One region of the Paenibacillus vandeheii genome, then DNA from elsewhere that is predicted to be linked to it. Evidence: riboswitches for the same ligand, from Rfam matches in the RefSeq annotation. Region 1 holds a riboswitch; each other region holds the start of a gene.
The links. A riboswitch is a leader RNA that binds a small molecule or an ion and turns the genes downstream of it on or off. The one in region 1 is predicted to bind thiamine pyrophosphate.

Region 1 (4,278 bases):
ACCATCCAGAACGGGTAATGTGCTACGCCGCTCGCGGAACGAGGCATGCAAATTCTGAACTTCCAACGCTGGCGATGAATGTTTAGCAGTTAAAGCCACTGCTTCATGTTCAGGACCTCTGCTACCGGTTGGAGTGGTTGTACTCGCATCCGGCGCAGCAGCTACCCGCTCGTTGTGTTCGGGTGTCATCTCGTCATCACTTCCTAACCCTTTATATAGAGCATATTTCAAAATTATCGCTTCTGCGGTCGCCAGCGAACGAGCAGCTTCTCCAGTAGCGCAATGAGCAGGAAGAGCAGCAGACTCAGTGCCACAATAATCATGATCGCTACGAACAGACGGTCCGTCCGATAGGCCGATTTTTGCAGCATCATATAATACCCGATGCCCTTATCTGCTCCAATCCATTCCGCGATGATCGCACCCATGACGCTGTACGTAGCGGCAATTTTGATCCCTGAGAACACCGAAGGCAGCGCATGTGGAAGCTCAAGCTTCCAGAAAATTGAGCCGCGTTTGGCGCCAGCCATGCGCATGTAGTTCATCATCGCCGCATCGGTGCGGGTCAACCCGTCCATGGCAGCTACAGCCACCGGGAAGAAGCAGACCAGAATGATGGTAATCAGTTTGGGCAGCAGCCCAAATCCGAACCAGATCAGCAAGAGCGGTGCAAGCGCGATGGTCGGTATATTTTGACTAAGAATAAGTAAAGGATAGAGGGCAGATTTCAGAAATGGAATCAAATGCAGCACCATCGCAATCAGTAATCCCGTAAGTGTACCTGCTGCGAACCCGATCAATGTCAGCTGGATGGTTGCCCATGCGTGTATGCCAAGTCGCTCGGCTTGAGAGGCCGCTTCATTTGCGATGTCAGAAGGCGCAGGCAGCATCCATTTCTCGATATGAAACAGGGAGACGGCTCCCTGCCATACGGCTATAAAGAGAATAACCGCCACAAAGGGCGGCCATACGCTTTTCCAATAGGCATGCATTAGCGATATTTCTCCGTCAGGCTGTCCATGCTGAAGCCGCTCGGGCTATGAGCGATCTTGATCTGTGAGATGATGCTTGGGCTGCCGGCTTCCACAAGAACTTCATGCATTTTGCGAACAACCTCCAGCAGTTCCTCCAGTTCTCCCTCCATCGTGGTATCCAGTGGATTGACCTGATATTTCAGGCCTGACTGTTGAATAACTTCAATGGCACGGTCAACGTAAGGATAGGAATTTTCGCCATTTGGCGTTTTGGGAATGACTTGGATGCTAAGTAGTGTGCTTGCCATGAAAGATCACTTTTCCTTTCGGGTTGGATTGTATAAGTTGAACATAGGGAATGTACACTTTACCACTTCGATTGCAGTACCCTCTTCCGATCGCTGTTATCCCCGGATTTTTTGATTTCATTTTCCGCATGGGGAAAATCCGGGGATAAAGGCGACCACTTCGTTTCTACAGATGGGTTCTGCACTCTTCGTTCTTGTGTACATAATGTTAACTTATACAGTTAGATTTTTATTGGGGTAAGAACTCGTTTGTATACGCTTTGGACACATCTACCTGCTCATCAAGCAGTTTTTTGCTAAACATCCAATCCGTGTAGTTCTGCCATACTTCCTGCTTCTGCTCACCCCAGCGCGGTGCATCATCCTGATATTTTGGACTCAGCCACTTCTGGCTTGCGAGTACAAGATCCTTATCCAGATCCGGTACGGCCTTAATCAAAATGTTGGCAGCTTCTTCGGGATGTTCAATCGCATATTGATATCCTTCGGAAGTCGCTTTCAAGAACGCTTTAACCAGCTCGGGATCATTCTGAATCGTCTGTTCATTCGTCACAAGTACAGGTGTGTAGTAGTCCAGTGCTTCGGAATAATCCTTTACATACAGCATGTCGATTGGTTCTCCGCGAAGTTCGGCTTCAATGCCCGTCCACGCGTAGAAAATCCAGGCAAAGTCGATATCACGTTTTACAGCGGTGAAAAAGTCTGCATCGCCCATGTTAATATTTTTCACTTTGGATACATCGGCGCCTTCGCCTTCCATAATGGACTGCATCACGGCTTCTTCTACCGGGGAGCCCCAGCCCCCATAGGTTTTGCCTTCAAAATCTTTTGGAGACTTGATGCTCCGATCCACCGGAGCGGCAAATCCGGACGTGTTATGTTGAATGACTGCAGCGATGGACACAAGTGGTACGCCCTGTGTGCGGGCCTGGGTCACACTTTCCTGATAACTTACGCCAAAAGGCACTTCGTTCGAAGCCACCATGGTATCCGCGCCTCCGGCACCTGGCTGTACAATCTCGACATTTAAGCCTTCTGCTTTATAAAAACCTTGATCTACGGCCGCATACAGGCCGGTATGATTCGTATTTGGTGTCCAGTCCAGCACGACTTTAATATCCTTGAGGGCTGTATTGTCACCTTCAATGCTATTTTGGGTGTTGCTGCTGCCGTTCTCTCCTGAAGGTGCAGCTTCTTTGCTGCCGCAAGCGGCCACAGTTACCAGCATCACGCACAAAAGCAGCAGTCCCATCATTTTACGCCATCTCATCTTTGAATCTCTCCTTCATGTTGTCCGGCCAGTGGCGCGGGGTACTCCTTGGCTTCATATCCAAGCTTCTTGCATAAATCGACAGATTTATACCAGCTATGATCCGGATGACGTCACTTTTTTTAGCTCTCTGGCTATATAAAAGAACATTAAAAAAGCGCCCCGTTAATCCGGGACGCGTGCAGGCGTTAGAGATGTGGCACTCAGCAAAGAGGCTGGGCTGGGCCAATTCGATATACTCCGATTCCTACGCTGGCATGATCCAGATCAGGTCTAAGGGTCAGTATCTTGGTGGGATACACTCTCAGCCGGCCAATTCCGACTCCCCTGGGAAACTATGAAGTTACGGGCATTACTAGGTGTAATTATAGGCGAGAGGCCGATGCATGTCCAGTCAGGAACTGGATGGAAGAGTACAGCGCTCAAAATGACCCTTATACATTCGCATAACGACCTCTCTTGATGTGTCATTTTTAACAATTTACCGTGGTGTATCGTATAGGGATATCTGACTGAGTGCAAAAGCATCTGATTTCGGGTCATATCCTACCTGTTTCTGTGTGGCTTCCAGATTCAATCGTTTAAACCGATTATTTGAGATCCCATGAAGTATGGTGAAGGGCTCCAGATCTGTAGCTGTAATTGCTTTGAACACCAGATCACACAAGTCAGCCGGACTAATATACGCGCTCATATCCCTTGCCTCCAGAGGCGGACCATCCGGTTGAAAATCATCATATGCCCCAATACGTATCGCAACACTTTGTAACCCCTCGGTATACGCAAAATAGGAAGCGAGTGATTCACCAAAACATTTGCTAACTCCGTACAAATTCCGCGGGCGTGTGGGCATGTCCGGATAGACTTGAGCATCAATGGGATACCCCTCAATCGTCTGTGCGCTGCTTGCCAGAATGACTCTCCGCACTCCTTGGTCTTTAGCTGCACGGAATACATTAAATGTACCTTTGATATTGATGTCCAACAACGATTCATAGAACCCTGCATGCGGGGAAGGATCTCCCGCCAGATGTACAACCACATCCATGCCTTCGCAAGCGTGCTGACAGGCTTCGGGATCTGTCACATCAAGTGCGGTAATCTCATGGCTTGTCTCTTGATACGTATGCAGTCTGTCTATATTCAAATCCGTTAGTCGCAGGTGAAATGCTTCTGACAAGTGTTTGGACAAATCACGTCCAATTTTTCCGGCTGCGCCGGTAATTAAAATGTTCATCAAATCAGCTCCAATTCTTAGCGCTGGAAGAACTCAATCCATTCCTTTTCAGGTCCATAGATGAAGAAATAACGGTAACCATTAGGCAGTGCAATGATCTCTCCATCAATAAACTCGGCCTTGGTTGTCTTAATGCGGTTGTATTCGGATTCAAGGTCATCGACATGGATGGCAAAATGGTGCACCGTTCCTTCGGAAGGCAGCTTGTCACTGTATCCCTGAATCAACTCAATCTCAGTCTCGTTGCTTCCATTGAAGCCGAGAAAGGCGAGCTGAATGACGCCGTTGGTATGAGTTACCCGGTCTTTCAATTCAAGACCAACAATCTCCGTATAGAAACGGAGTGTGGTCTCCAGATCACGAACGGCGATGCCGACGTGGTCAATGCGCTTTTGAAAACTCATATTCAGAATCCTCCTATATTCAGTGAATCTTTTCTACCATTTTAAGGGATATCATAGGGCTGTAACCCTGGGTTGTCAAATCGGA
Region 2 (4,278 bases), on a different contig from region 1:
TTAAAGGACGAAGGGAAGGTCGAATGGACCCCCAAAGTTCGTTATGGATATCTGGATCAGCATACCAAGCTCACGCCTGGAAAAACGATTCGTGACGTGTTAAAGGATGCGTTCCTGCCCTTGCTTGAGTTAGAGAAAGAAATGATGTCCATCACGGATCAGATGGCAGACGCCGATCCGGACAAGCTCGAATTGTTGCTGGAAGAAATGGGTGACATTCAGGAGCAATTGGAGCAAGGTGATTTTTATCTGATTGATGTGAAAGTGGAAGAGATGGCGAATGGACTTGGCTTGTCCGCCATCGGTCTGGATCGTGACGTGGCTGCGCTTAGTGGTGGTCAGCGTACAAAGGTATTGCTTGCCAAGCTTTTACTCGAGAAACCCACTGCTCTTCTTCTGGATGAGCCGACGAACTATCTCGATGTGGAACACATTGAATGGCTGACGCGCTACCTGAAGGATTACCCGTACGCGTTTATTCTGATCTCTCATGATACGGAGTTTATGAATGAGGTCGTTAACGTTATTTATCATTTGGAATTTGCCAAGTTGACGCGTTATGCAGCCAACTATAACAAATTCCTTGAAATGGCTGACATGAATAAGGCCCAACATATTGATGCTTATGAGAAACAGCAGGAGTATATCAAGAAGCAGGAAGATTTCATTCAGCGGAACAAAGCCCGCGCTTCCACTTCCGGTCGTGCCAAGAGCCGTGAGAAGCAGCTCGGCAAGATTGAACGGATTGATCGTCCAGACGAAGCAGCCAAACCCACGTTTAATTTCAAGGATGCCCGAGCGAGCAGTAAAACGGTCTTTGAGGGTATTGATTTTGAGATTGGATATTCGTATGCATTATTGCCCAAAATGACGATGACGATTGAGCGTGGCGAGAAAATTGCCATTGTTGGATGTAACGGTGTAGGTAAATCAACACTGCTCAAGACTATTTTGGGGAAAATTCCACCCCTCAGTGGTAAGACTTTCTTGGGTGATTATCTGGAAACCGCTTATTTTGAACAGGAAGTACGTGCAGGTAATATTACCCCGATCGAAGATGTTTGGAATGAATTCTCTCATCTGACACAGAATGAAGTCCGGGGCCATCTTGCACGTTGTGGATTGAAAAATGAGCATATCACCCGTCCGCTTAACGCGCTTAGTGGTGGAGAGCAAGCGAAGGTTCGTTTGTGTAAGCTTCTGATGCGTGAAAGCAACTGGATTTTGTTCGATGAGCCTACGAACCATTTGGATGTGACGGCCAAAGCAGAGTTGAAACGTGCCCTGCAAGAATTCAAGGGTACCGTGCTGCTTGTATCCCATGAACCTGAATTTTATGAAGGCTGGGTAACCAAAACGTGGGATGTTGAGGCGTGGTCCGAGAAACAATAGTTTCTTCATACCAGATAAGCTATTTCGTACATTGTCTTCAGCAATGGATAAAGAACGTAATAAATGGAAAATGTACGGTGACAAAAAAAGATGTCTATGGTAACATAGGCTACAGCTTCATATGAACACTAGGGGGGCCGCACGATGCGGCTGAGATGGAAGAATGCGATTCCGGACCCTTTGCACCTGATCTGGATCATACCAGCGTAGGGAAGTGGCGCGTTTCAGCTAATGACAAAGGGCGTTATCTTTGACTTTGCGATATTGCCTGCAAGATGAATCATGCGGTTTCTAGGTATACTACGTTGCGACTATGGATGGTTTTTATAGTTGGCTATGCGTTATGTATAGAGTAATTGCATGCGACAGTCATTCAGTTGATCATGAATTCTAAATTCGTGGCCACTCCCCTACGGGAGTGGCTTTTTTGTTGTTTTATATCAGCCTAAAGCACGTAAGAGGAGGGCGAACAGGACGTCAATTTTCCATGAACATGTAGCAGCACGATCATTTGAACTGCATGTTATTTCGCCAGGTAAGGGAGACATTTACTCTTTTCTAGATACGGCTAAGAAAGTATGGCGATGGATCGATTTTATCCATATTCGGGAAAAAAAGCTGACCCTAGAGCAGCAGATGTATTGGGCGCAAAGTCTAAAAACACAAGGTGTTCCATCTAAACGAATCGTTATGAACGGCTTAGATCAGCTGGCTCAACATGCGTGGTTGGGTGGTGTGCATTGGGGTCAAGCAGCTATTCAAGGCTATGATCTGGCTGAGTTAAATCGACTGAACCGGCTTCGTGTAGGCATGTCGGTTCATTCTCTGAAAGAAGCGAAAGTTGCAGAAGAACGTGGAGCGGATTATCTCTTTTACGGGCATGTATACGAATCCAATTGTAAACCGAATTGCGAACCTAGAGGACTTATTGCGTTGGCTGAAGTATGCTCCAATGTTTCGATTCCAGTGATTGCGATTGGCGGGATTAGACCGGAGAATATCGGGGCTATTCGTACTGCAGGTGCCAAAGGCGCTGCGGTAATCTCAACCATTTGGATGAACAGTAAGCCAGAGCTGGCTGCCGCTTCATTGCGGCAGGCAATCAAGGATTCAGAGAACGCCGAACCAAGGAGATGAGAACATGAGAGAGGAAGCAAGAAGCCGGAGCAGGAATCGTTCAGGTTATCATCCAGGAACAGTATTCAGGAGTAAAGGTGGAACAGAGATTCGAGGCAAGCTTCATGCGGAAACGATTATTGTTGGTGGAGGAGTTATCGGTAGTGCCATTGCATGTGAACTCGCCACCCGCGGTCACGACGTTTTTCTGGTTGAGCGTGCAAGAATAGGCGGGGGAACTTCCTGTGCAGCTGCCGGGATGCTTGCTGCGGAGAGTGAGGAATTCACGCATGCTGTGATGGCGAAGCTTGCGCGGCAGAGCAGAGCATTACTTCACGAGCAGAAGGAGCGAATCCGTTCGCTTAGCGGAGTGGAAATGGGTTTGCAACAGCATGGATTTATTACTCCTTTTCGTTCATACAGTGAGGTCAGCAGTTACAAGTATAACCGATCGTCTTCCTTACCTACAGAACATATCTGGTGGGATCGAGTGGCTGTCCAACAAGAAGCATCATGGTTAAACAGGGATACGTATGGCGCATATTACAGACCTTCCGAGAGCGAGGTTCTTCCTGTCAATCTAACGCAGGCTTATGTCAGATCGGCTCAGGCCCTGGGTGCCAGAGTGATGGAAGGTGTACAGAATGTCTGTTTGCATACGGACATGAATGGAGTGCAAGGTATTGAGACTTCAATTGGAACAATGACATCGAGAAATGTCATTATCGCTACAGGGTTACAAGGCGAAGAATTGATGAGACAAGTGGGCCTTGGTTCACCTGTTTTGCCTGTGAAGGGTGAAATTGCAGCGGTGCAGTTCTCTCCCCACCATGTCGGTTACAGACCTGACAAAACGGTGTATGCAGAGGATATATATATTGTTCCCAAAGCAAATGGGGAAGTGTGGATTGGTGCGACAAGTCTTCCTGGAAGAACAGATATGAAGGTCTCCGTTCAAGGCATTCAGAAGCTGCTTTCAGCCGCGACAAATTGGGTGCCTGGTATGAAGGAAGCGCATTTTATCCGAGCGTGGGCGGGAGTACGTCCTTCGACTCCGGATGGGTTGCCTTATGTGGGTGCTTGTGAAAGTGTTCCGGGTTTATTCGCTGCTTTTGGACACTATCGTAATGGCATACTGCTTAGTGCGATCACGGGCAGCTTAATAGCTGACTTAATTAATGGTAAAACCTCGGAAGAGCTGGGAATTCAGGACTTAAGTCCTGAACGGTTAAACCGAAAGGAGATATTGCAGTGAATATCATTGTCAACGGACAAAGCATGCATATAGAAGATCGTTTAAATCGTGTGGACAAATTACTCCATTCGTTTAATCTGCAAGTGAAAACTGTGGTGGTTGAATTGAATCGGCAAATTTTAACACGTGAATATCATGAAACGACAACGTTAAGGGACGGAGATCGAATTGAAATTGTACATTTTGTGGGAGGCGGTTGAACCATGTTGAGGATTGGAAATTATACGTTTGAGTCCAGGTTACTTCTGGGTACAGGCAAATTTTCGGATTTGGAAGTGCAGAGCCAGGCAGTTGAAGCCTCGGGTACGGAAGTATTAACGTTTGCAGTTCGGCGTTTGAATCTGGAAGATCGCAAAAAACAGCATTTTCTGGATACACTGGATTTGATAAAGTATACCCTGCTTCCTAATACAGCGGGTGCTTCAACGGCAGAGGAGGCGGTGCGAATCGCTGAATTAGCTCGGGCTTCAGGACTTTGTGATATGATAAAAGTGGAAGTCATCGGCGATGGAATC
Region 3 (4,278 bases), on a different contig from region 1:
TTTGCGAATCATCATGTCTTCCTGAACACGTTGCTCCAGAATAGCAAGAATACAATCATCTTTCGAACTAAAGAATTTATAAAATGTTCCTTTGGACACACCCGACTCATCTAGGATCATTTGTATGGAGGTGCTGGTCACTCCATGTTTCTCAAAGAGCACAAGAGCAGAGTCCAATAACATTTGTTTCCGTTTATTCATAAGTTCCCCCTGGATGATTTCGGTGGTTCACGTCACGATATCTTGATCATCTAGCGTAAATCCACTGCAAACATCAGATGTTCCTTCCATATCCCCCTGATTTTAATATTCTGGCGATCCATCTCCTGGAAGCCCGCCTTACGCAGCACTCGGATCGATCCGGCATTGTCGGGCAGCGCACCTGCCTCCACTCGTTTGATTCCCGCATCATTCATGGCAAAATTCAGTGCTAGCCCAAGGGCTTCACTCATGTAGCCCTTGCCATTGTGCGCCTGGTCGAGCACATAACCTACGATCCATTTTTGGGTGGAATCCAGTTCAAGCTCGAACAGAGAGATCTCCCCAATGAGCTCATTTGTCGTGTTCAGGAAGATTCCGAAAGAATAACGCTTCCCTTCTTCCCTGGCCTTGTTCCAACTTTCAAGCAGGGTGACCTGACCCTCCAGCGTATAGAATGTCTCCGATCGTTCACTTGCCGAGATCTCTTCAAAAACAGCCCGATTGCGGAGCTGTACATCCAGCAGTGATGCCGCGTCCTCCATGTTCAAAAACCGTAAATAGATGCGTTCTCCACGATTGTTCATCTGTATGTTCATCCTTGTCTCTGGTTGTAGTCTACTTCATCATTAGAAGTACGAGAGTTTCCGTTTATACGCCATATCCCAGAACAGATATTCAAATTCAACACTTCTTCTGAATATGTCCTCAATGGCCTCCAGTTCCTGCTCGGTTTTATGTTCACATAATGCATCCAGTGTATCATAGAACCATTCGAATGAGTTCCGGAATTCATCACTTGCATAATTTTCGATCCAAGTCTGATAGAAATTACCCTCTAATGAATCGCGATATTGTTCTTTTAATCTTGTTGCATAGTCGTAATACGTCCACGCACAAGGGAAAATGACGGCAATGATTTCGGCAACCCCGCCTGTTTGAGCAACACTCATCATATTTGACGTATATGCCTTGTTGAAAAGAGATGGTTTGACAGTATGATGTTCATCCAGTGTTATCCCAAATTCATTCATGTAATTCCGATGCAAATCCATTTCTTCGTACAGAATAGCGTGTTGAATAACCGTAAAGTTCGTCATCAGTTTTTCATCCGCAGCCTTCACTGCACCCATCGCAAAAATCTTCGCATATTCAATCAGATATGTATAGTCCTGGAGTAGATAAAACTTAAACGCTTCCTGATCCAGTGTGCCTTTCCCCATCTCGTGTAAAAAAGGATGATTGTATCCATCTTCCCATACGGTTATGGTCTTGTCTTTTAACGTTCTTGAAAATGACATGATCAGTTCTCCTTTGTCCAAATCATATTGTCCCATCTGCAATCCCGCTATTGCTTCCTGTTATGAAATATACACACCAAAAAGCCCTTGTCCAAATTTCGGCAAGGGCAAAAAATAACATGAGTACATGTCATTTGCTCCCTACGTCAGTATTAACTAACAGGTTCAAAGGGTCAGGTTTTAACCTTCTCAACTGCGAACAGTCCCCCTGCAAATAGCTCAGGCTTATTACAACATGTGTATTTCCAAATGTCCTATTAATCTTCGAGTTTACCTAATTCCTCTTGCAAGCTCTTCAGACGGGTGCGAATGGTTTCAATCCTATTCTGCACTTCACTTAACTGGTTCAAATCCCTTTCGTATGCCTGTTCCTCTTCCTTGGCTTTTGCCAATTCATCCTCTGCAACGCCAATCTGGTGCTCCAGATATATGATATCTGAAGAGCTGCCGTGAGTTAAACGCTGTGAATATGTCATGGTTCACCTCATTTCTGGTCTTCCATTGCTTTTCCTATATTATATGGCTGAATATCGATATCCAAATCCATACCCAGAGCCAATTTGGCCAGTTGACTTCCTATAAAGGGCCCCATCGTCAGACCTGATGCTCCAAGCCCGTTGGCTGTGATCAAGCCATCCCAACCAGGAACAGCACCCATTACCGGAAGAAAACCCGGTGTGAACGGACGGAAGCCTACTCTCACTTCCTGAAACGTGCTATCAGCTAAACCAGGAGCCAGTTCCAATCCTTTATTCAATATTTCCTGCATTCCGCCTGCGGTTACTCTTGTATCATAGCCTTCAATATCATTTTCGTGAGTTGCCCCAATCACAATCTTCTGTTGATCAAAGGCTAACAAATATTGATCCGAAGGAGGCATGGCCACAGGCCAATTCCCAGTATCTTCTCGATCGTGGGCCTGCAAATGCATAATTTGCGCCTTCTGATAATGAACCTTAAAATCAATGCCCAAGGGCTTGAACAGTTCATTGGCCCAAGCGCCGGCACACACAATAACCTCGTCAGCCGATATGACTTTCCCGTCCACAACTACTCCAGTTACCCGATTCGACTCATGTTGAAGTGTCGCGTCCCCATCAATCAGGACCGCTCCATTTCGCTGTGCCGATCGGATCAAGGCATCGCGCAGCGCACGCCCATCGATACGCGCAGCACCGCTGATGTATACAGATTGAAAAGTTTCCTCCAGTAGAGGAAAACGCTGATGGGTTTCTTTTGCATCCAACAGGGTAATATCACCAATCTCCGGTGCATCTTCTTTACGAAGATGTGCCCGTTCCTGCATCTTGTTGAGTTTCTCCACATCGGTATGAATACTAAGCGCACCCACTTGAGCGTAACCCGTTTCCGTTTCCCCTTCACTCTTAAGTTCTTCAATCAACCCGGGATAGAAACGTGCACCTGCCTTGGCAAGCTGATACCAATCCTGATTGCGGCGTTGGGATAACCAGGGACAGATAATCCCAGCAGCGGCATCCGTAGCCTGCCCTCGATCTTTCCGATCTATAATAAGGACCTCTGCACCCCATTTTGCTAATTGATAGGCTGTTGATGCCCCAAGAATTCCTGATCCTATGACGATGACTTTCTTCATGATTGCATTCCTTTCCTAAATCACTGTATCCATTATAGCCTATACTGTTCGACATGATAATGGCAAGGCATTGGCATGGTGATACATACTCCTAAAAGGTTTTCGGTAAAAGCTCATCGGATTGAAAACATTATTTAAATTACTGTTATTTATGTAATATAATTCAAATCAGGTTTCTTTTAACGCAGTATCCGCGCCATTTACGCACACGACCTTTAACGAAATGAGGAATAACACAACGATGCCGAAACGTAGTATGGGGATTTCGCTGGATACCGATATGCCACTTATGATTACAGGCCAAAACCAGCTGACCGTAGATGAATTGATCCATTGGAGCGACCATTCACGGGATTACGGTCCGAAGCAGCGAATCGGTGAACAGGTTCAGAATGTTATAGTCCTGGTTGACTGGCACAATAATGGTGTAAAGCGTGGAATCCCTCCTGTTGGATATGATGGAATGCGTGCAAAAGCGGCTTGAAACGGTATCGGGCTCAGTGCAGATTATCGACCTCCTTGTCACAAATCCACTGTCTTAATTTGGTAATGATTTGAATCTACTAGAAATTTATATCATTTTTTTGTAAGTTTAAAATCTTAAATTATGAACACTGTTAATTTTTGAATATGTACCCTTAAGATCCATTTAATGCTTTGGAGCATTTTCGTTAGCTATCCACGCAAAAAAACACGCCTAGAGCCACTCCGTATCCATTGACACGGTTGACTACCAGACGTGCTTCAAATATAACAATACATCGTTCCATATCATTAGCGGCTACGATCTGGCTTTGAAGCCATGATAGAACGTATCCACAACCAGAGAAGCTGCCGATTTGCGAGCAATATCACCACTTACTACCTGCTGCCAAGTCAGAAATAAGATAGAATATAGCACATCTACAATCCAGTTTTTATTGACATCCTGACGAAAATAATTCTTTTGCTGCAACAAGCTGACCGCATGCAGTATCGGCTCTCTCAGCTTCGAATCTGCTCCTTCGATCTCAGGGTTGTAGTGAATAGCTGCATCATGAGTAAGGAAAAATATTTTATCACCTAACGGAATGAGCACTTCAATCAGTTCCGGAATATACGTTTCACAGTTTTCCTCATCCAGATGAATGTTTTGCATGGCCTCACTTACAACCTCAATCGCAC
Region 4 (4,278 bases), on a different contig from region 1:
CTACATAGGTTTGGCCTTTGCCGTCAAACGTTTCACCCTTGGCTACAATAATCGTTGAGTTTACAACGGTAGGTGCAGCAAAAGCTGGAATTGCACCGAATAATGAAGCGACCAGACCGGCGGACAGCAACAACGTCAACATTTTTTTCATAACTTAAAGCCTCCCTTATTCTGATAGATTGGCGGACAAACATAAGCTTGTCCTCACGGAACCTCTCAGAGGTGCACCTCTGGTTCGGAACCTACCCTGATCCTACCAAAAAAGGGATGTAACGATAATAATCATTAGGTTAGATATGGAAACGACAGCATCATGCCTGTGATCTCGGCATTTTTTGCAGCGCACTCCAACGTGAAATATGCCGATCTCAACTTCGGGTATGCCTTATTTACAAGTCATAATCTATGGTTAGATACTCCTTTATCGTTCTAGAAAAAACGAAAGACCACTTCATCTGTTTCCAGACAATGTGATCTCTATTATTTTGATCTCTAATTTTATTTATTAAATTACGCTTTAGGCTCCAAACCGCTGACGATATCCGCACTTCCGACATAATTCCTCCACCGCTTCCCGTTTGGAGAAACCATAGAACAGATTGTTGGCTCTTTCACCGTCCACGATCTCCGAGAACGACTTCTCATGAACGTTGCCTAAATTAATTACACCCTCGCCATCGAGACAGCATGGGACTACAGTTCCATCGACCAGAACAGCTGCTTGACTGCGAAGCGCGTGGCAGAAGCCTTTGCCGTCATCTTCCGGTGCATCCAGACTCGGCCACTGGAACTCGTGGTCCTGATTCAGGTACACATTCGGGGCAATTTTGACACCACTCCCCGGCACAACCTTCTCCTCGATGCGAAAATCCAGATTGAACTCCCGTTCAAGAACCTCCAGCGTCTCCCGGTTTCTACTCATCTGGGCATTCGTGAAGTTATCCTGTGTCAGATTCCAGAGTCGGAATGAAATAATGACATTGTGCTTTACGGCTTCCCGTACAAAAGACAACACGTTGCCCAGATAGCCCTCACGGTCTGTGGAACCTTCGTGACCATCAAAGCTGTGCAGGGAAAAGTTCATCTGACGCAGCGCTGGTTTGCCGAGCAATTTGTGTTGGGTCTTGGGCAGCAGCGTACCGTTCGTCGTAATGTTGACCTTGAATCCTTTCTCATGTGCGGAATCCAGTAACAGATCAATTTTGGGATGAAGCAGCGGTTCACCTTTGACATGCAAATAAATATGTTTAGTGTGGGGTTTAATCTGATCCAATATATTGTTGAAGACTTCAGGGTCAATGAAATTTTTGGCACGTTTGGTCTGCGGACAGAAGCTGCATGCCAGATTACATATGCTTGTGATCTCAATATATACTTTCTTGAACGTTTTCAACTCGGGGTCCCCATTCTGCTTAGGAGGGAGAACAGTCCCACCCTCATTTATGATCCGGCCCATATGTGCCACCACTATTATATCGGGTTAGAGGGCCAAGGTAAATCGACCCGCATGTTAATTTCCTTTTCCCCCCTTCCCGGGCGTCTTCTTACTTGTACATCTGAGCAGATTGCCCGTCTGATCGAAGAGCTTAATTCGCTGTTCATTCAAACGGTTAGAATCTTGGGTTACTTTCCTAACTCACATTACTCACTCTTCTTTTAGGCCGCCCTCTTTACATTCTGCTTCATTGTGATATATGCTGAATACACAACTGCATATCTTGAACATTGCACTAGGGGAGCCTTGCGGCTGAGACGAATCGAACGATTCGGACCCTTTGAACCTGATCTGGATCATACCAGCGGAGGGAAGTGGAGCGGCCTTTCAGTAAGCGGATTTTTTCATGTTGATGATGAAACTTAATGTGAATTGAACTTACAGACCCACTCATTTCTCCGGAAATGGGTGGGTCTTTTTCGCGTTCTGCGGGCAGATCAGAAGGTGTAATTATAGATCCCGCAGTTTGAAGTTTGAATAACAAGGGGGGACGGACGAGATGGATAACGACATAACCATTCACAACATGAGCTATGCTTTCCCCGGAAAAAGGGATTCCCCCGTGCTCTCCAATGTGTCGATGCGTGTAGCTCAGGGCGAATTCGTCTCGCTTATTGGTTCGAGCGGCTCCGGTAAAAGCACCCTTTTCAAGCTGCTGGCAGGCTTGCTTGAGCCAACCCACGGAACCATTGAAATTCCTTGGATTCAAGAAGGAAAGAGATTGGGCCAGGTGGCTTACATGCCGCAAAAGGATCTCCTGTTATCCTGGCGAACCGTCATGGAGAATTGCATGCTCCCTTCTGAACTTGCTCCAGGACGGCAGGACAAGGCAAGGATACGAGCGGACATCCTGGCTGGCCTCGACCGTTTTGGCTTAACCGGATACGCGCATGCTTACCCGGACGAGCTGTCGGGCGGTATGCGCCAGCGTGTTGCGCTGCTTCGTACTTTGCTGACAGGCGGCCAGCTCATGCTGCTGGATGAACCCTTCGGCGCACTCGATGCCCTGACCAAACGGGAGATGCATCGCTGGCTGCTGGAGCTGTGGGAAGGTTTGGGCAAAACCGTGTTGTTTATCACGCATGACATTGAAGAAGCCCTGCTGCTCAGTGATCGGATTATCCTGTTAACTCCGGGACACCCAGGCCATCAGCTGCAGGATATGACCGTACCCTTGCCGCGTCCAAGACATTCGGACATGATCTACGAACCGGCTCTCGTTCAGATGAGAAGACTATTGGAGGAACAATTGCATGCGAAACGGTAATTTGAGAGACAGCATGAAGGATAGCTTAATACTTTGGCTTACCCGTTATGGTCTGTTTCTTTTGCTCATGCTCTTGCTGCTTATCATCTGGGAGTGGATTGTGCGTATGGGATGGGTGCCTTCCTTCATCATTCCAGCCCCGACGTCGATTGCTAGTTCGCTGTATGAGCATCGTCGCCTCTTGCTGACAACACATCTGCCCAATACCTTGATGGAGGTTGTCGTTGGTTTTGGCTTGTCTATCGGCGCCGGAATTGCACTTGCGACAGGCATGCATATGAATCGGTCAATGGAAAAGGCCTTATATCACTTCATCGTAATCAGTCAGACGATCCCGCTGATCGCCTTGTCCCCCGTATTCATCCTGTGGTTTGGCTACACGCTGTGGAGCAAAGTCGCGGTGGTATTCCTGATCGCGTTCTTCCCAATTGTCGTGAGTACCTACGATGGCCTGCGCCAGGGTGATCCGGAGCAGCGTGAACTGCTGCTGACGATGGGGGCCAGCAAGTGGGATATTTTTCGCAAACTCCAGATTCCACTTGCCCTTCCCTCCTTCTTCTCGGGACTGAAAATGTCTGTGGTGTACTGTGTGGTTGGTGCAACGATTGGGGAATGGCTCGGCGGAAGCAAGGGACTGGGCTATTTCAGCCGCAGAATGTCGAGCAACATGAACACAGATGCCATGTTCGCCGCCATTGTGCTGTTATCCCTGCTTGGTATCGCCCTGTTTGTACTCATTGCATGGCTGGAGAGAAGATTCGGTAGACAACGTCATGCACGCCAAAGTAAAGCTGGATAACTCTCGGAAGTAGACCTAGCGGGACAGACTTAGCGTACTTAGTGTAATCCCCCTACTATCGGCTGGAAATCTATTGCAGTACATCCGTTTCCAATCGCCCGGTATGTAGAATGGGTAAATCTCAAAACAGAAAATAAGGAAACGAGGAACTTTAAGTTATGAATAAAAAGTATATCTATTCCCTGCTCCCCCTCCTGCTCGTAGCCCTATTCCTGATCGTCAGCGGATGCAGCAAAACGGGCACCAACACGCCTGCTACAGATTCAGCTTCCAATACAAAAGATACAGAATCATCTGCGACCGAAACGTCAGTGGATTCCAAAGACAAGCTGTCCATCATGCTCGACTGGTATCCGAATGCAGTGCATTCCTTCATCTATGTTGCTCAAGAGAAAGGATACTTCGCGGACCAAGGTCTGGATATCGATGTCCAGATGCCTGCCGATACCAATGACTCACTCAAACTGGTTGCTGCCGGAAAAATCGATCTGGCGCTAAGCTACCAGCCGCAAATTTTGCTTGCGCGCGGGGAGAATATTCCTGTACGTTCCATTGCGGCCGTCGTTCGGCATCCGCTCGTGCATCTATTAACTGAAGCAGACGGTAAAGTGAAGTCGCCAAAAGATCTTGAAGGGCTGACGGTCGGCTATTCCTCAATTCCTCTGTATGAAGCAATGGTTCGTACCATGATCAGCCAGGATGGAGGTAATCCCGACA

Region 2: linked by a shared signal. The riboswitch ahead of P5G61_RS18190 (thiamine phosphate synthase) and the one ahead of P5G61_RS15310 (ABC transporter substrate-binding protein) in region 1 are both predicted to bind thiamine pyrophosphate.
Region 3: linked by a shared signal. The riboswitch ahead of tenA (thiaminase II) and the one ahead of P5G61_RS15310 (ABC transporter substrate-binding protein) in region 1 are both predicted to bind thiamine pyrophosphate.
Region 4: linked by a shared signal. The riboswitch ahead of P5G61_RS26500 (ABC transporter ATP-binding protein) and the one ahead of P5G61_RS15310 (ABC transporter substrate-binding protein) in region 1 are both predicted to bind thiamine pyrophosphate.

Annotation. Positions count from the first base shown of each region.
Region 1 is NZ_JAROCD010000007.1:135,239-139,516, forward strand. Features, by position in the region: gene P5G61_RS15295 (ABC transporter ATP-binding protein) at 1-189, opposite strand, end outside; gene P5G61_RS15300 (ABC transporter permease) at 234-992, opposite strand; gene P5G61_RS15305 (thiamine-binding protein) at 992-1,282, opposite strand; gene P5G61_RS15310 (ABC transporter substrate-binding protein) at 1,512-2,552, opposite strand; TPP riboswitch at 2,779-2,891, opposite strand; gene P5G61_RS15315 (NAD-dependent epimerase/dehydratase family protein) at 3,034-3,789, opposite strand; gene P5G61_RS15320 (VOC family protein) at 3,807-4,193, opposite strand.
Region 2 is NZ_JAROCD010000008.1:349,019-353,296, reverse strand. Features, by position in the region: gene P5G61_RS18195 (ABC-F family ATP-binding cassette domain-containing protein) at 1-1,392, shown strand, start outside; TPP riboswitch at 1,513-1,622, shown strand; gene P5G61_RS18190 (thiamine phosphate synthase) at 1,780-2,529, shown strand; gene thiO (glycine oxidase ThiO) at 2,534-3,763, shown strand; gene thiS (sulfur carrier protein ThiS) at 3,760-3,963, shown strand; gene P5G61_RS18175 (thiazole synthase) at 3,967-4,278, shown strand, end outside.
Region 3 is NZ_JAROCD010000019.1:68,321-72,598, forward strand. Features, by position in the region: gene P5G61_RS28455 (TetR/AcrR family transcriptional regulator) at 1-201, opposite strand, end outside; gene P5G61_RS28460 (GNAT family N-acetyltransferase) at 252-785, opposite strand; gene tenA (thiaminase II) at 828-1,499, opposite strand; TPP riboswitch at 1,621-1,719, opposite strand; gene P5G61_RS28470 (hypothetical protein) at 1,757-1,975, opposite strand; gene P5G61_RS28475 (NAD(P)/FAD-dependent oxidoreductase) at 1,984-3,114, opposite strand; gene P5G61_RS28480 (hypothetical protein) at 3,356-3,598, shown strand; gene P5G61_RS28485 (TetR/AcrR family transcriptional regulator) at 3,896-4,278, opposite strand, start outside.
Region 4 is NZ_JAROCD010000016.1:7,065-11,342, reverse strand. Features, by position in the region: gene P5G61_RS26510 (pectate lyase) at 1-151, opposite strand, end outside; gene P5G61_RS26505 (radical SAM/SPASM domain-containing protein) at 518-1,393, opposite strand; TPP riboswitch at 1,723-1,825, shown strand; gene P5G61_RS26500 (ABC transporter ATP-binding protein) at 1,995-2,762, shown strand; gene P5G61_RS26495 (ABC transporter permease) at 2,749-3,561, shown strand; gene P5G61_RS26490 (ABC transporter substrate-binding protein) at 3,720-4,278, shown strand, end outside.